DNA from 4 places in the Colwellia sp. BRX8-5 genome. Region 1 is predicted to be linked to each of the others. Evidence: predicted binding sites of a transcription regulator. Region 1 holds the regulator's gene; each other region holds the start of a gene.
What was found. The regulator sigma-54, encoded in region 1, starts transcription at its own class of promoters, with help from an activator protein. The targets are predictions, from matches to a motif close to GTTGGCACGNNNNTNGNNT.
Positions count from the first base shown of each region.

Region 2: a site for sigma-54 is predicted at 1,865-1,883, ahead of H4J62_RS12520 (P-II family nitrogen regulator). Genes of this name have one in related genera too.
Region 3: a site for sigma-54 is predicted at 1,519-1,537, ahead of H4J62_RS02265 (PEP-CTERM sorting domain-containing protein). Genes of this name have one in related genera too.
Region 4: a site for sigma-54 is predicted at 2,211-2,229, ahead of H4J62_RS03215 (P-II family nitrogen regulator). Genes of this name have one in related genera too.

Region 1 is NZ_JACGVR010000007.1:165,462-169,114, reverse strand. Features, by position in the region: gene lptC (LPS export ABC transporter periplasmic protein LptC) at 1-234, shown strand, start outside; gene lptA (lipopolysaccharide transport periplasmic protein LptA) at 215-757, shown strand; gene lptB (LPS export ABC transporter ATP-binding protein) at 754-1,485, shown strand; gene H4J62_RS07555 (RNA polymerase factor sigma-54) at 1,565-3,073, shown strand; gene hpf (ribosome hibernation promoting factor) at 3,097-3,384, shown strand; gene ptsN (PTS IIA-like nitrogen regulatory protein PtsN) at 3,430-3,653, shown strand, end outside.
Region 2 is NZ_JACGVR010000017.1:69,081-72,733, forward strand. Features, by position in the region: gene H4J62_RS12515 (ammonium transporter) at 155-1,489, opposite strand; gene H4J62_RS12520 (P-II family nitrogen regulator) at 1,476-1,814, opposite strand; gene H4J62_RS12525 (phosphoribosylaminoimidazolesuccinocarboxamide synthase) at 2,144-3,247, opposite strand; gene rplT (50S ribosomal protein L20) at 3,523-3,653, opposite strand, start outside.
Region 3 is NZ_JACGVR010000002.1:166,399-170,051, reverse strand. Features, by position in the region: gene H4J62_RS02275 (LysR family transcriptional regulator) at 1-389, opposite strand, end outside; gene H4J62_RS02270 (LysE family translocator) at 505-1,146, shown strand; gene H4J62_RS02265 (PEP-CTERM sorting domain-containing protein) at 1,609-2,310, shown strand; gene H4J62_RS02260 (hypothetical protein) at 2,595-3,653, shown strand, end outside.
Region 4 is NZ_JACGVR010000003.1:89,705-93,357, reverse strand. Features, by position in the region: gene H4J62_RS03225 (Dyp-type peroxidase) at 1-305, opposite strand, end outside; gene H4J62_RS03220 (ammonium transporter) at 568-1,827, opposite strand; gene H4J62_RS03215 (P-II family nitrogen regulator) at 1,838-2,176, opposite strand; gene H4J62_RS03210 (HDOD domain-containing protein) at 2,608-3,453, opposite strand; gene H4J62_RS03205 (DUF2797 domain-containing protein) at 3,646-3,653, opposite strand, start outside.

The DNA.
Region 1 (3,653 bases):
TTAGCAAAGCATGTCCGCCTGTTAGCAACAGATCCCGATAGCTTATTACAAGAAGTTCAAGGAAAATACTTTGAACTTGATCTAAAAACTAACATCATAAGTTCAGAACAAGAAATTAAAATTATCGGTAAAGGATTTACCATCGATGGTAAAGGTTTAATTGTCGACTTAAACACCAACCAAATGACACTAACTAAACATGTGAAATCAATTTATGAAATTGTTAAAAAATAGCCTACTGTGCTTATTGTTATCAACTCCGCTATTTTCGTCAGCTTTCGCTGAAAAATTTGATATAAAACAAAAGATTGAAATTAACGCTTCAAGACAAGCCGTTGATCTTAAAAATAAAATATTCAGCTATATTGATAACGTGGTGATCACTCAAGGTTCATTAGTTATACGTGCTGATTTAGTACAAGTGCTGACTCAATCTGGCAGTGAAGAAAAAACCTATATCGCTAAAGGGAAGCCAGCAACCTTTAAACAAACCTTAGCCGATGGCACTCCTCTTAGCTTACAAGCAGACGAAATAAGATATGAGCCCGCAAATAATTTAGTGATAATTTCAGGAAATGCGTTATTACAGCAAGAAGGTAGTGAGGTTAGTGGCAGTAGAATTACTTACAATATTGCCACTCAGTATGTTAATGCTGAAAGTAAATCTAACGAACGCACTAAAACGATTTTTCAGCCGAAAGAAAAAATTAAAGCGACAACCACAGACGCGAAAACTCAGGAAAAAATTAATTTATGAGCACTAGCACCCTAATGGCAAAAGGCCTTGCCAAAGCCTATAAAGGCAGAAAAGTGGTTAAAAATGTCAGTATGCAAGTTTCAGCAGGACAAATAGTCGGTTTACTGGGCCCAAATGGTGCCGGAAAAACAACTTCTTTTTATATGATTGTGGGGTTAGTTGAAAGTGATAGTGGCGATATTATCTTAAATGACGAAAACCTGACGTTAGCGCCTATGCATGAGCGTGCGAGAAAAGGCATCGGATATTTACCACAAGAAGCCTCTATTTTTCGAAAACTCAGTGTTTACGACAATATTATGGCTATTTTACAAACACGAAAAGAATTATCAGATGCTGAACGCGAAGAAAAATTAGAACATCTTGTTGAAGAATTCAACATAGGTCATATCAAAGATAATTTAGGCATGAGCTTATCTGGTGGTGAACGCCGCCGAGTAGAAATTGCTCGCGCATTAGCTGCTGAACCAAAATTTATTTTATTAGATGAACCTTTTGCTGGTGTTGACCCAATTTCAGTAGGTGATATTAAAAAAATTATTCTACACTTAAAAGAACGTGGCATTGGTGTGTTGATCACTGATCACAATGTACGTGAAACTCTCGATGTATGTGAACATGCGTATATTGTTAGTCATGGTGAACTTATTGCAGAAGGTACTGCAGATCAAATTCTTGCAAATCAACACGTAAGAGATGTATACCTTGGTGAACAATTCACGCTATAGTAGTCAGTAAATGAATAGTATCTTCGTATGAAAAAAACGAAAATATCCCATTAAAAATAATAGGAAGTTAATGACCTAAATGCGCCCTACTCTACAACTCCGCATAGGACAACAATTAACCATGACGCCACAATTGCAGCAAGCAATCAAATTGCTGCAACTGTCTACGTTAGAGCTTCAACAAGAAATTCAGGAAGCCTTAGAAAGTAATCCATTATTAGAAATGGATGAGTCTTCAAATAATCCCGAAGATAAAAGTACTGACAACCTTGAAGAAGCTCACACTGCCGGTAATGGTGACGTTAAAGAAGCCCCTGCTTCTGATGGTAGCGAAGACGCTACGCCTACCATTGATGAAATCACCACCACTGAAGCCATGGACAAGAACGATATCCCTGAAGAATTAAACATGGATACCACTTGGGATGATAACTACACGGCCGGTGCAGCAAGTTCAAGCTCAGGCCCAGCTTCAGAAGATTATACTTACCAAGGCGAGACTCAAGACTCCATTCAAGATCATTTGCGCTGGCAAATGGAATTAAGCCCTTTTACCGAAACAGACCGCGCTATAGCGACAGCAATTATTGATGCTGTTGATGACGCCGGTTACTTAACGGTATCTAGTGAAGACATTTTAGAAAGTGTTGCCATTGAAGGAGTAGAGCTTGATGAAATTGAGGTGGTACTAAAACGTATTAACCTCTTTGATCCTGTCGGTGTCGCTGCTCGTTCTATTTCAGAATGTTTAATCATTCAACTTAATCAATTTGACCCCGCTACACCTTGGTTAGCAGAAAGTAAGTTAGTTTTGCGTGACCATATTAATCTGCTGGGTAGCCGAGACTATCGTACATTAATGCGTAAAACTCGACTGAAAGAAGAGCAACTGCGCGAAGTGGTGCGTCTTATTCAATCACTTGATCCTAGACCCGGCGATAGTGTGATGAAGAGTGACGATCAGTATGTTATTCCTGATGTGTCTGTTGAAAAGAAAAATGGCCGTTGGGTGGTCGAATTAAACCCTGATACTGCGCCAAAACTTTCGGTGAATCAGCAATATGCTTCGATGTCACGTTCGATGAAGTCGACAGCGGACACACAATTTATTCGCTCAAATTTACAAGAAGCTAAATGGTTTATTAAAAGCTTAGAAAGCCGTAATGATACCTTATTAAAAGTGTCAAACTGTATTGTGCAACGTCAAATTGGCTTTTTTGAACATGGTAATGAAGCCATGCGTCCAATGGTTTTAAATGATATTGCCGAAGCTGTCGATATGCATGAATCAACCATTTCACGAGTGACGACACAAAAGTACATGCATACGCCACGTGGAATTTTCGAACTGAAGTTTTTCTTCTCAAGCCATGTTGGCACCGAAAGCGGTGGCGAATGCTCATCAACAGCTATTCGTGCATTAATCAAAAAATTTGTTGCTGCCGAAATCCCAGCAAAACCACTTAGTGATAGTAAAATGGCTGATTTATTAGCCGATCAAGGGATAAATGTAGCTCGACGCACCATAGCAAAATATCGAGAGTCACTTTCTATTCCACCTTCTAACCAACGAAAAAGTTTACTTTAACGAAAAGATGAGGAATTAAGCTTATGCAAATTAATCTTTCTGGCCACCATGTTGACATTACCGAAGCTTTACGAGAAAACGTCACGACTAAGATGGCAAAATTAAGCCGACATTTTGATCATATCAATAATGTTCATGTTGTTCTCACCGTTGAAAAATCAAATCAAATTGCTGAAGCGACTGTTCACGTTAGTGGCTCTGATTTACATGCAAAAGCTGAAAATGCTGACATGTATGCCTCTATTGATAGTCTTGTTGTTAAGCTTGACCGGCAAATATTGAAGTACAAAGGTAAAACGAATCAGCATTAATGCTGTTTATCGCCTGTTCACTCACCAAAGAATCTAAGTAGTATAATGAAGTTGCAAGATATCCTTACCCTTGATTGCACCCTGTGTGCGATTAAGGGTACAAGCAAAAAAAAACTCCTTGAAATAATTAGCACAACTGCGGCAAAAAAATTCGACAATATTGATACTCATCAATTATTCGAAAGCTTAATGGCGCGTGAAAAGGTTGGCTCTACCGGCATAGGAAATGGCATTGCGATTCCTCATGGTCGATTAACCAACACGTCACA
Region 2 (3,653 bases), on a different contig from region 1:
GGTATTAATATAAATGGTGTATGATTTTACACAAAAATCAATTGATTATGTAGTGAAAAGAGTGCTTTTACTGAAAAAACAGCTCAGATAAGAAAAAGGCCTCTATTTCAATAAAGGCCTTGCTGTTTTTTGACGTCTAAATCACAAAATTTAACTACAAATTATACCCTGATTCATCATGTTCAATTAAATCAAGGCCCGTTATTTCTTGTTCTTTATCAACCCTTAAGCCTTTAGTCATCAAAGATACAAGCTTAAACAACACGTAAGAGACAACCGCCGTATAGACAATAACAGCGCCAATTCCCACTAATTGAACACTGACCTGCCCTAACATCGTGGTGATACCCTCTGCATAACCATAGCCACTAAAAGCGCCTAGCTCTGTAGAAGAAAACACACCCGCTAATAAAGTGCCTAAAATACCCCCAACACCATGCACGGGAAAAACATCTAAAGAATCGTCAATTTTTAACTTTTGTTTAATATAGACCGTTGAATAAAAACAAATAAAACCCGCAGAAATCCCTATAACTAGTGCGCCACCTGGGCCAACAAAACCTGATGCAGGTGTTATTGTCCCTAAACCAGCAACCATGCCCGTTACCGCACCTAAGACACTCGCTTTACCAAATTTTTTCCATTCAATAGCCGCCCAAGTCAGTGCACCTGCTGAAGCGGATAAATGCGTGACTAACATAGCCATTGCTGCGTCACCATTGGCAGCTAAGGCACTACCACCATTGAAACCAAACCAACCTACCCAAAGCAAACCTGCCCCCGTAATAGTCATAGTTAAGTTATGTGGCAACATAGGCGTTCGAGGGAAACCATATCGAGGACCTAAAACAACAGCAGCAACCAATGCGGCAACACCACAGGTAATATGCACCACAATACCACCGGCAAAATCATAAATGCCCATTTGGCCTAACCAACCGCCGCCCCAAACCCAATGAGTTACCGGAGCATAAACCGCAAGCAACCATAAGCCACTAAAGATTAAGACTGCAGAAAACTTCATTCTTTCTGCATAAGCGCCAATAATAAGTGCAGGAGTAATAACCGCAAACGTCATTTGAAATAAAGCAAACAAGCTTTCCGGAATATCACCAACAAGGGTTTCTTTGGTTATTCCCATCATAAGTACTTTGCTAAAATCACCTATCCACGCATTACCTTCACCAAAGGCTAAGCTATAACCGACCACAAACCAAAGTATCGAAGAAAGAGCAGCAATTGAAAAACACTGCATAAGAATAGAAAGAATATTTTTACGTCGAACTAATCCACCGTAAAATAAAGCGAGTCCGGGTAAGGTCATCATTAGGACTAGAGCAGTTGATGTGAGGATCCACGCCGTATTTGCCCCGTTCAATTCGTCATTGCTGGCAAAACTTGGCAATGCGACCGCGGACAAAAGTAAAACAAAAAGTGTTAATACTTTATTTATCGTTACGCTTGAGTGTAACTGTTTAAATAGCTTCATTATCTTTTTCACCTGTTCTGATCCTAACAATATGTTCGATGTTAGTGACAAATATCTTACCGTCACCTATTTTTCCTGTTTGCGCTGTTTCAAGAATAGTGTCGATAACACGCTCAACCATTTCATCCTTAACAGCGAGCTCAAGTTTCATTTTTGGTAAAAAATCGACAACATATTCTGCACCACGGTAAAGTTCGGTATGACCTTTTTGTCGGCCAAAACCATTAACTTCGCTTAACGTTAATCCTTCTAGACCTATCTCACTGAGTGCTTCACGAACATCATCGAGTTTAAAAGGTTTGATTATTGCGGTTATCAACTTCATTTGTTCACCTTTAGTGCATATTATTTAAGATTGTTTATATAAATTTATTTAAGCACCATTTGTGCCCAAAGAGACAATCAAATAAAAAACAATAAGTTAAAAAATAATAATTAATATTACACCGCTCAAATGCACCAAGATGTTACACACAAACACAACCCAAACACCATATTGGTGCACAGATTATGACCATTAGTCAGATTCTATGTTTAAGAAAAAGTGTAAAGGGCAAAATTAAAAGTTTAGTATTAGCAAAGGCTAGAGATGATAAATAACGCACAAAAAAAAACCCTACGGGTGTAGGGCTTTTAAGCAGATACAATAACGACTTAATCGATTAGCTGATACTGCTCGCGTAAAATATCAATAATTTCAGCTTTAGGGTTAGCAGACAAAACAATTTTTTGACCGGTAATTTTCTCAGCGATCGCTGTGTATGTTTGTGACACATCCATTAACACGGATGCCGGTAACTCATTGTTACGAGCTAAAGCTAAGCGCTCGTCCATGCGATTTTTATTTAATAAAATATCAGCATCAGGGAAATGTGCTAAAAGTAATTGGCGGAAACCTTCTTTCGAGTTTTCAACCACTTTACCGGCACGATATTGCTCGCCATCCCAAATACGTGAAGAATCAGGCGTACCCACTTCGTCCATATAAATTAACTTGTCGTTGCCAGCTTTGTCTTTTACATAGCCAAATTCAAACTTAGTATCTACAAAGATTTGGTCAAGCTTTGCCAACGCATCAGAAATAACGTCAAAACCTTCCGTTAATAATTTTTCGTATAAAGTAATATCATCAGGCGTTTTAAAATTAAAGGCTTCAAAATTATCTTCAATATTTTTGCGAGTAATATTAACATCATCAATCGCAGGAACGCCCGGAATGCCTTCTAAAATACCTTTTGTTGAAGGTGTTTGTAGAAGTTCAGGTAGCTTTGAATCTTTCAATAATCCTTCAGCTAATTCGATACCACAAAAATCACGTTCACCTTTTACGTATGAACGCCACATAGAACCGGTAATATACTGACGACAGATAGCTTCAATCATTACAGGTTTAGCTTTTTGTACGATCCAAACAAACGGATGTGGAATATCAAGAATATGACTATCGGCTAGACCTTGATCTTTAAATAATTTAAACCAATGATTTGATATAGCATTCAGTGATGCACCTTTTCCAGGTACACCTTGCATACCACCTTCGCCTTGCCAGATACATTCAAAAGCAGAAATACGATCACTAATAACCATAATGGCTAAAGGTGTGTCGTCGGCAACATCATAGCCTTTCTCTTGAATTAGTCGCTTACTATCCGCGTCGGTTAACCAATAAACACTGCGCACTTTACCGCTGTGAACTGGTGCATCGGTACGAATAGGTAAATCATTATTTACCGCTAAAATTTGATCTGCAAGACTCATCGGTTTAAACCTTAATTATCAAGTTAATATTAATTGTAGCGAATAATATCTTTGCGCGTTATCCCAAAAGATAAAATAGTATTCGGTATAATTAATAAAAACATTTTAATACATTATAACCAAGGTGTTTAGTTTAATTTCCAAAGTAAAGAACGGAGCTAATAACTATTAGTAAGTACTTTAAAACGCAGAAAGTGAGCTAAAGAACAAGTTAGTATGATTAAAAAAAGAAAAGGACGCCTAATGGCGTCCTTATCTCAAAGCTTTTTCAAGTTCTATGCAGCTAAAGCAGCTTTCGCTTTTTCAACTAAGAATGTGAATGTTGCTTTGTCGTATACTGCAATATCAGCTAGGATCTTACGATCGATTTCAATAGCAGCCTTTTTAAGACCATTAATGAAAACAC
Region 3 (3,653 bases), on a different contig from region 1:
TGCAATTGAATATCAGGGTAGCACTTTAAAAACTCAACAAAGAGTGGTCGCAATACGCGATTGGCGAGTGATTTTGGTGCTGCCACTCTCAACAAGCCACTAACTGTCGATGTTGTCGAGCTACTGGCATTAACGGCTTGCTCTGCAGACTCTATCATCTGTTTACAATAATTAAAGGTTAATGTTCCAGACTCAGTTAACGCTAGTTGCCGTGTAGTGCGTTGTAATAGCTTTATGCCTAAAGCATCTTCTAATCGGCTAATTTGGCGACTTACCGCTGAAGGTGTTACCCCAAGTTTTATTGCCGCTTTACTAAAGTTGCCCTGCTCAACGACAGTTACCAAAATAGCCATATCAGATAATAAAGGGATTAGTTTATTTGTGTCCATCAAGCACAAGTCCTTTTACAAATAGGTGTATTGTTTTAAATTTCTCATAGATTAACATAGCTGCACAGTAACAAGTGAGTTGTTATGAGACTATTTTAAATGATGAGAGAGAAATATGGAGTTGTTAATAAGTACTTACATGACAGAAATTATTGCGGTAAGCACCATCGCTATTTTTATGGCTATGTTGCCTGGTGCTGATTTTGTCATGGTGACTCGCACGAGTATCTATAATGGCCGTTTATCGGGGTTATATATGAGTTTAGGTATGTGTTTATCAGTTTGTATACATGCTAGCTATTCGATTGCAGGATTAGCGGTTGTGATTGCAAACTCCGCCTGGTTATTTGCGACAATCAAATATTTAGGAGCGGCTTACCTTATTTATATTGCCTGGCAGTTATTAACAACACGTGATCTGTTAAATAATGATCACAACAATCAAACAGCAGCAATGTCGCCTTTTAACGCGATGCGTCGAGGCTTTACCTGCAACATCTTAAATCCGAAAACATCTATCTTCTTCTTAAGTATTTTTACGCAAGTTGTTTCTGTAGATACTCCGCTAATAATGCAAGTAAGTTATGGGATAATTATTATGTTGGCTCATTTTATTTGGTACAGCGGTGTGGCGTTATTGTTATCACACCCTAATATAATGCCTCGTTTCAATCGTCACAAACACAAAATAGATAAAGTCGCAGGATTCATATTGATGATAATTGCTATAAAGCTCATTTTAATGAACGCTGTTTAAGTAAAAATTTCTCAGGCGTTTATTTAGGTCTGCCAACTTATATCAGCTTTTCAGTGATTTACCCTCGCAGTAATTTCGCTGGCAACCATAGGTTTGGTCATGCCGTAATCTTGAGCTAAATTACATCGCCTTTCTATAAGAGCTGCGCGATGTTCTATCGTTTCTTTGGCCTCACTTTACGTTTGAATGATTTAGCTAAGCCATCATCGTGATGAACTTTTTTATTGCTAAATGAAGCTTAATGACTGTTATTTTAAATAATACAATGAATTCAACTGGTTGATGAGATGGGTGTGTCAGATTTATTTACATATTTACTCTAATGTTATTTTTTGTTTTATATAACCAATTGAAATATATCCTATTTAATTTGTTGGCCTGTTATTTGCTTTGCTGGGGTATGATTATTGTTTTAATAATTATCTCCCAGATTTAATTGAAATAAATTTAAAGGCACAAAAAATGAAAATGAATTTTTTACCATTAGTACTATTAACAACTGCTCTTACTTTACTTACGACTACCGCCAGCGCAAGTTTAATTCTTGGCACAGGAACTGAGGCATTAGTGGGTGGTGATTTAACTGATCCAGAGAATGACGGTCTTGCTAATTCGAATGTAAACTATAATGCAATGTTTCGTTCTAGTATAGAACCTGCCTTTGGCAATGGAGAGAGTGCATTTAATGTATTTGATAACATTTTATCATCTGGTAACGCCAAGTGGTGTTGCGATGGTGGTAATGTATGGGTAGAAGCTGATTTTGGTACAAATCGTTACATTCTTGATAAATTCACACTTTCTTCTGCAAATGATGTTCCTAACAGAGATTCCGATCAGTGGAGTATCTTAGGCTCAAATGACGGAATCAACTATACGTCTATTTATTCTTATGACGTAGCAGGAAGCTCTATTTGGGGGGCAACACGCTTTGAAGTTATTCAGTTTTCAAATGCTGATGATTATAACGTTAATACGGCATATAGTATTTTCCGTTACCAATCAACTTCGGTTGTAAGCGGCAATAATCACCAATTAGGTGAAATTGAGTTTTTTGGTACTGCTGCTGTTAATGATTCTGCTGTTAATGTTCCTGAACCAACTACCCTGGCAATTTTTGCGTTAGGTCTAATTGGCTTAGCGTCGCGTCGCTTTAAGAGCTAACTATAATAGTGTAAACGTTCTTAGTTATATAAAAACATCAATTGTAATGATTGGTGTTTTTTTGCTTTTGTAGGTTCAGTTAAGTTTGTTCTAACTTAACTAATGTCTTTTTATTATTACAATTATAGTTACTGATAACTATTTACACTTTGCAGGCGTTCTTTTTGTGTAATATTTTATATTAAGCAAATTGGCTTATTAAACCTCTCAAGTTTGATTTAAGTCATTAATAGCATTACATTGATTATACATGGCTAAAAAATAAACATATTTATGGATTAAATGTGGCTGAATCTTTGATATCAGAACTGAAAAGGCGAAATGTTTTCAAGGTTGGGATTGCCTACCTTGTACTTGCTTGGGTTGTTGTTCAAATCACGTCAATTGCTGTTCCGGCATTACACTTGCCTAATTGGATAAATACTGCGGTATTTTTTTTTGGTCTTATTGGTTTTCCTTTTGCCCTTTTTTTTGCTTGGGCGTTTGAAATAACTCCCGACGGTATCAAGCTTGAATCCGCCATATCATCTGGAGATTCTACTGCTGCTCTTACGGGTCGTAAATTAGATTTTATCATTATTGGCCTTATGGCAATTGCCTTGATTTACTTTATTTATGAGAGTCGTTTTCAATCACCAACGGCTTTAGTCTTGCCAACAGAACAAGCTGAAGTTATTGCCCAAGTTTCCATCAAAGTTAATGCAAATAATCCATTAATATCAGAGCCAAAGGGTACCTCGATTGCTGTACTTCCTTTTGTAAATATGTCTTCTGATAAAGAACAAGAATACTTTTCAGATGGTATTTCAGAAGAAATATTAAATGTATTAGCAAAAATACCGAAACTACAAGTAACCTCTCGTTCATCGGCGTTTGCCTATAAAGATACTAAGATTAATATTTCGGAAGTTGCTAAAATTTTGGGTGTAAAAAACGTACTCGAAGGCAGTGTGAGAAAGTCGGGTGTAAGAGTGCGTATAACCGCTCAGCTCATCAATGCTGAAACAGATAAACACTTGTGGTCTGAGTCATATGATCGCGAGCTTGATGACATCTTTCAAGTACAAGATGAAATATCAGCAGAAATTGTCGATGCACTGAAGGAAACCTTAGGCATATCATTAGTTAAGACAGTATCTTCTGCGCAAACTATCAACCCTAAAGCTTATGATTTATATCTGCAAGGTCTAAGGGGACTTCATACCTATACCTTTGAAAGTTTAGATAATGCCGCTGCTGCTCTTGAGTTAGCAACAGATATTGCCCCCGAATTTTTGATGGCGCGCATTAAGCTGGCAGAAACATATGCTCGTCAAATTATTACGGGTAGTCGCTTTGATTGG
Region 4 (3,653 bases), on a different contig from region 1:
CTTATTTCGATATAAAGATCATAACTATCAGCTGGAGCTGCGCGATCATCACATTCAAGCGCGGAAAAAGGCTTTAAATTTTTAGGTCTTCCTTGTGGATACAACTCATCCCAATAGTTAGCACCGATAGCAATAACACCAGCTAAGTTAGATTCTGAAAAACGATCTGCGTAATGATCGAATAAGGCAGGTAATCGAGAAAGTGCGTGACGAACATGAGCATTTTTATCATCTAAAACATTAAACATCAGATAATAACCGTGCAAACTAGGTTCTGCGCAAATACCGAATTGTTCTCTTGCCATCAAAATTCCCAAAAATGTAATGTATATTAATATTTCAATTTTACACAGTTTCTTAAAATTCACAGTAAATCATTTACGATAATAAAATAAGATAAAACCGTGTTGCTTTTTACAGCTACGCCAACGCACCTTTATTAGTAGCAGCACAAGTACTGATAATTTCTGTGCAGCTAAAAGTATTAGCCTTTATCTTGTACATAAAAAAACAGCCCTGAGGCTGTTTTATGATTTATCTTGTTAATATAGATAACACTAGTTGGTATTAAGTAAACTCAGGGTAAGCTTCCATACCACAATCTGATTTATCCATACCTTGATACTCTTCTTCTTCAGTTACACGAATACCCATAACTTTCTTAAGTACATACCAGACCACAAAACTTGCACTAAATACCCAGACAAAGATGGTTGCTGCACCGATTAATTGTCCACTAAAGCTTGAAGCAGGGTTAGTAAGAGGAACAAGCAGTAAACCAAACAAACCAACGACACCATGTACTGAGATAGCACCGACTGGATCATCTATTTTCAGTTTATCTAAACCAACCACTGACAAGACAACGATGACACCAGCGACCATACCAAACAAGGTTGCTTGCAATGCCGTGGGTGTTGAAGGCTCAGCAGTAATAGCGACTAATCCCGCTAATGCCCCGTTTAATGTCATGGTTAAATCTGCTTTTTTAAATAGTAATTTCGCAAAAATTAACGCGGCGATAGCGCCACCAGCGGCCGCTGCATTGGTATTTAAAAAGACCATAGCAACTGAATGTGAACTGTTGATATCGGCAAGCTTTAAAACTGAACCACCGTTAAAGCCAAACCAACCCATCCATAAAATAAATGTGCCTAATGTCGCCATAGGTAAGTTAGCACCTGGAATGGCATTAATACGACCATCTGCTCCATATTTACCCTTACGTGCGCCAAGTAACAAGACACCCGCTAATGCTGCTGATGCACCTGCCATGTGGACAATACCCGAGCCAGCAAAATCAGAAAAGCCTAAGTCACCTAGGGTGTACAAACCAAAGACAGCATTACCGCCCCAAGTCCAGCTACCTTCAAGTGGATAAATAACGGCAGTTAACACAACGGTAAAAATAAGGAATGCCCATAATTTCATGCGTTCAGCGACGGCACCAGAAACAATCGACATCGCTGTTGCAACAAAGACCACTTGAAAGAAGAAATCAGACGCTTTGGAGTATATAGCTCCGCCATTAAAACCATCTTCACGGCCAGAAAATTCTTTTAATACCGCATCAGCATCGATTGTTTCGATGCCAGATAAGAAGAAACCACCACCGTACATAATTTCGTAACCGCAGGCCAAATACATCATGCAAGCAATAGCATAAAGCGCGACGTTTTTAGTCAAAATTTCTGTGGTATTTTTTGCACGCACTAAACCGGCTTCTAACATAGAGAAACCCGCGGCCATCCACATAACAAGAGCACCACATATCAAGAAATAGAAAGTGTCCATTGCATACTGTAATTGAAAAATATTTTGTTCCATGATTTACCCCTTAAATAGCTTCAACATCTTGCTCACCAGTACGAATACGTACAGCTTGCTGTAAGTCATAGACAAATATTTTACCATCGCCAATTTTACCTGTGTGCGCCGACTCGGTAATTGCTTTGACTAAGCGTTCAACAACATCATCATTGACAGCAATTTCAAGTTTCACTTTCGGTAAAAAGTCCACTTGATACTCAGCACCACGATACAGTTCGGTATGACCTTTTTGTCGTCCAAAACCTTTTACTTCACTGACGGTTAGTCCTTCAACACCAATTTCAGAAATTGCTTCTCTGACATCATCCAGTTTGAAAGGTTTTATTATTGCGTTAACCATTTTCATTATGTTTAGCCTTATTTATGATTTGTACATAACAATACAAATGTTATGCCAAAGACTAAAATACTTAATATTCATAAGGTTAAGATTAACAATAAAAAAAAGGCTATTTAAAAGCACTTCGTTGGTGCATGAAATTTTATCAATGACAGTAATTGGTGCATGATTTAATTAGCATGCAAGGAAGTCCCGTTTGTTAAATAAAACTATTAGCGGTGTTAGGCAAGGAAAGGTTAATTAGCAAGGATGGCAAAGACAGTTCTGCTATCTGAGAGGTTTATTACTCGGTGACAACTCATGATTAATGAGTGTATTAGCTGCGCAGACAAGGTAAGTGCAATAAAAATTGAGATGAGGTTAGCTCAGCAAAGAAAAGCTATTGCTAAATAGATCACTGCCCTCACCCACAGTTATTATATCAAAAGATATAGCGGTTAATAAAGCATAGAGGCACTTGGGTTAAGTACAGCAAGGATACTTAAACGTTCCATATCACAGAAGTCGCTGGCATCACGCAACAGCTCTTGTTGCACTGATAACGCATCGAGTTTTTCATCACTAATGACATCGGCTTGGCAATGACTTTTGCATTGGTGGTTCAGTGTCATTATTCGTTTAGCAATATAAAGTAACTTAGTTTCGTCGGTACTATGTTGAAACTCCTCTTCATCTTGATAACGTATAGGTTCAATCAAGCTGTAAGGAAGTTGCCATTGTTTTAATAATTCAGCGGTAATGTCAGCGTAGGAAAAACCCAGTGTTTGTAGTTGTTTAGTCCAAGGCAATTCATCTGAATTAATATGCTTACATTGTTCTACTTTTTCAGGCATAAATTGATGTATGACTAATTCGCCTAAATTATGCAGCAAACCTAAAATAAATAATCGTTCCGCATTAGGTACGTTTAGTTTAGTGCCTAAAAATTTAACCGTTAATGCACAGTCAACACTACGCTCCCAAAAGTCATCTAAATATTCGGGACTGGCTTTTAGTTTTCTAAAGGCATCAGTGGTAAAATAAGCAATAACTAAGTTGTAAACTTCGGTAATACCCAAGATTAAAACCGCTTTAGAAATAGTGTCTATTTTACCAGGATAGTTAAAAAAAGAGCTATTTGAGAGCTTTAAAATAGTCGCTGACAAGGCGGGATCAAGTAAAATGACATCCGCTATATCATCAATAGTTGATGATTCGTTATCAATTAACTCTTTAATGCGGATAAAAGAATCCGACAATACAAATATTTCACTCGCCTGTTCGGCGTATTCAACAGCATTCATAACAAAAATCCTAACAAGAAATATAGGGTTGTTTTTATATAAAAATAAAACACTCAGCAAATAAATTGAAAGCTAACACCCGCTGATGGCTCAGTTTTTCAATAATATACAAGGTATTAGCAATGACCTAAATTTTACTCAAGTATAGACACTATATTAATAATAAGTGACTTATTTTCAGAAAAAGTCTAATTAGTCTT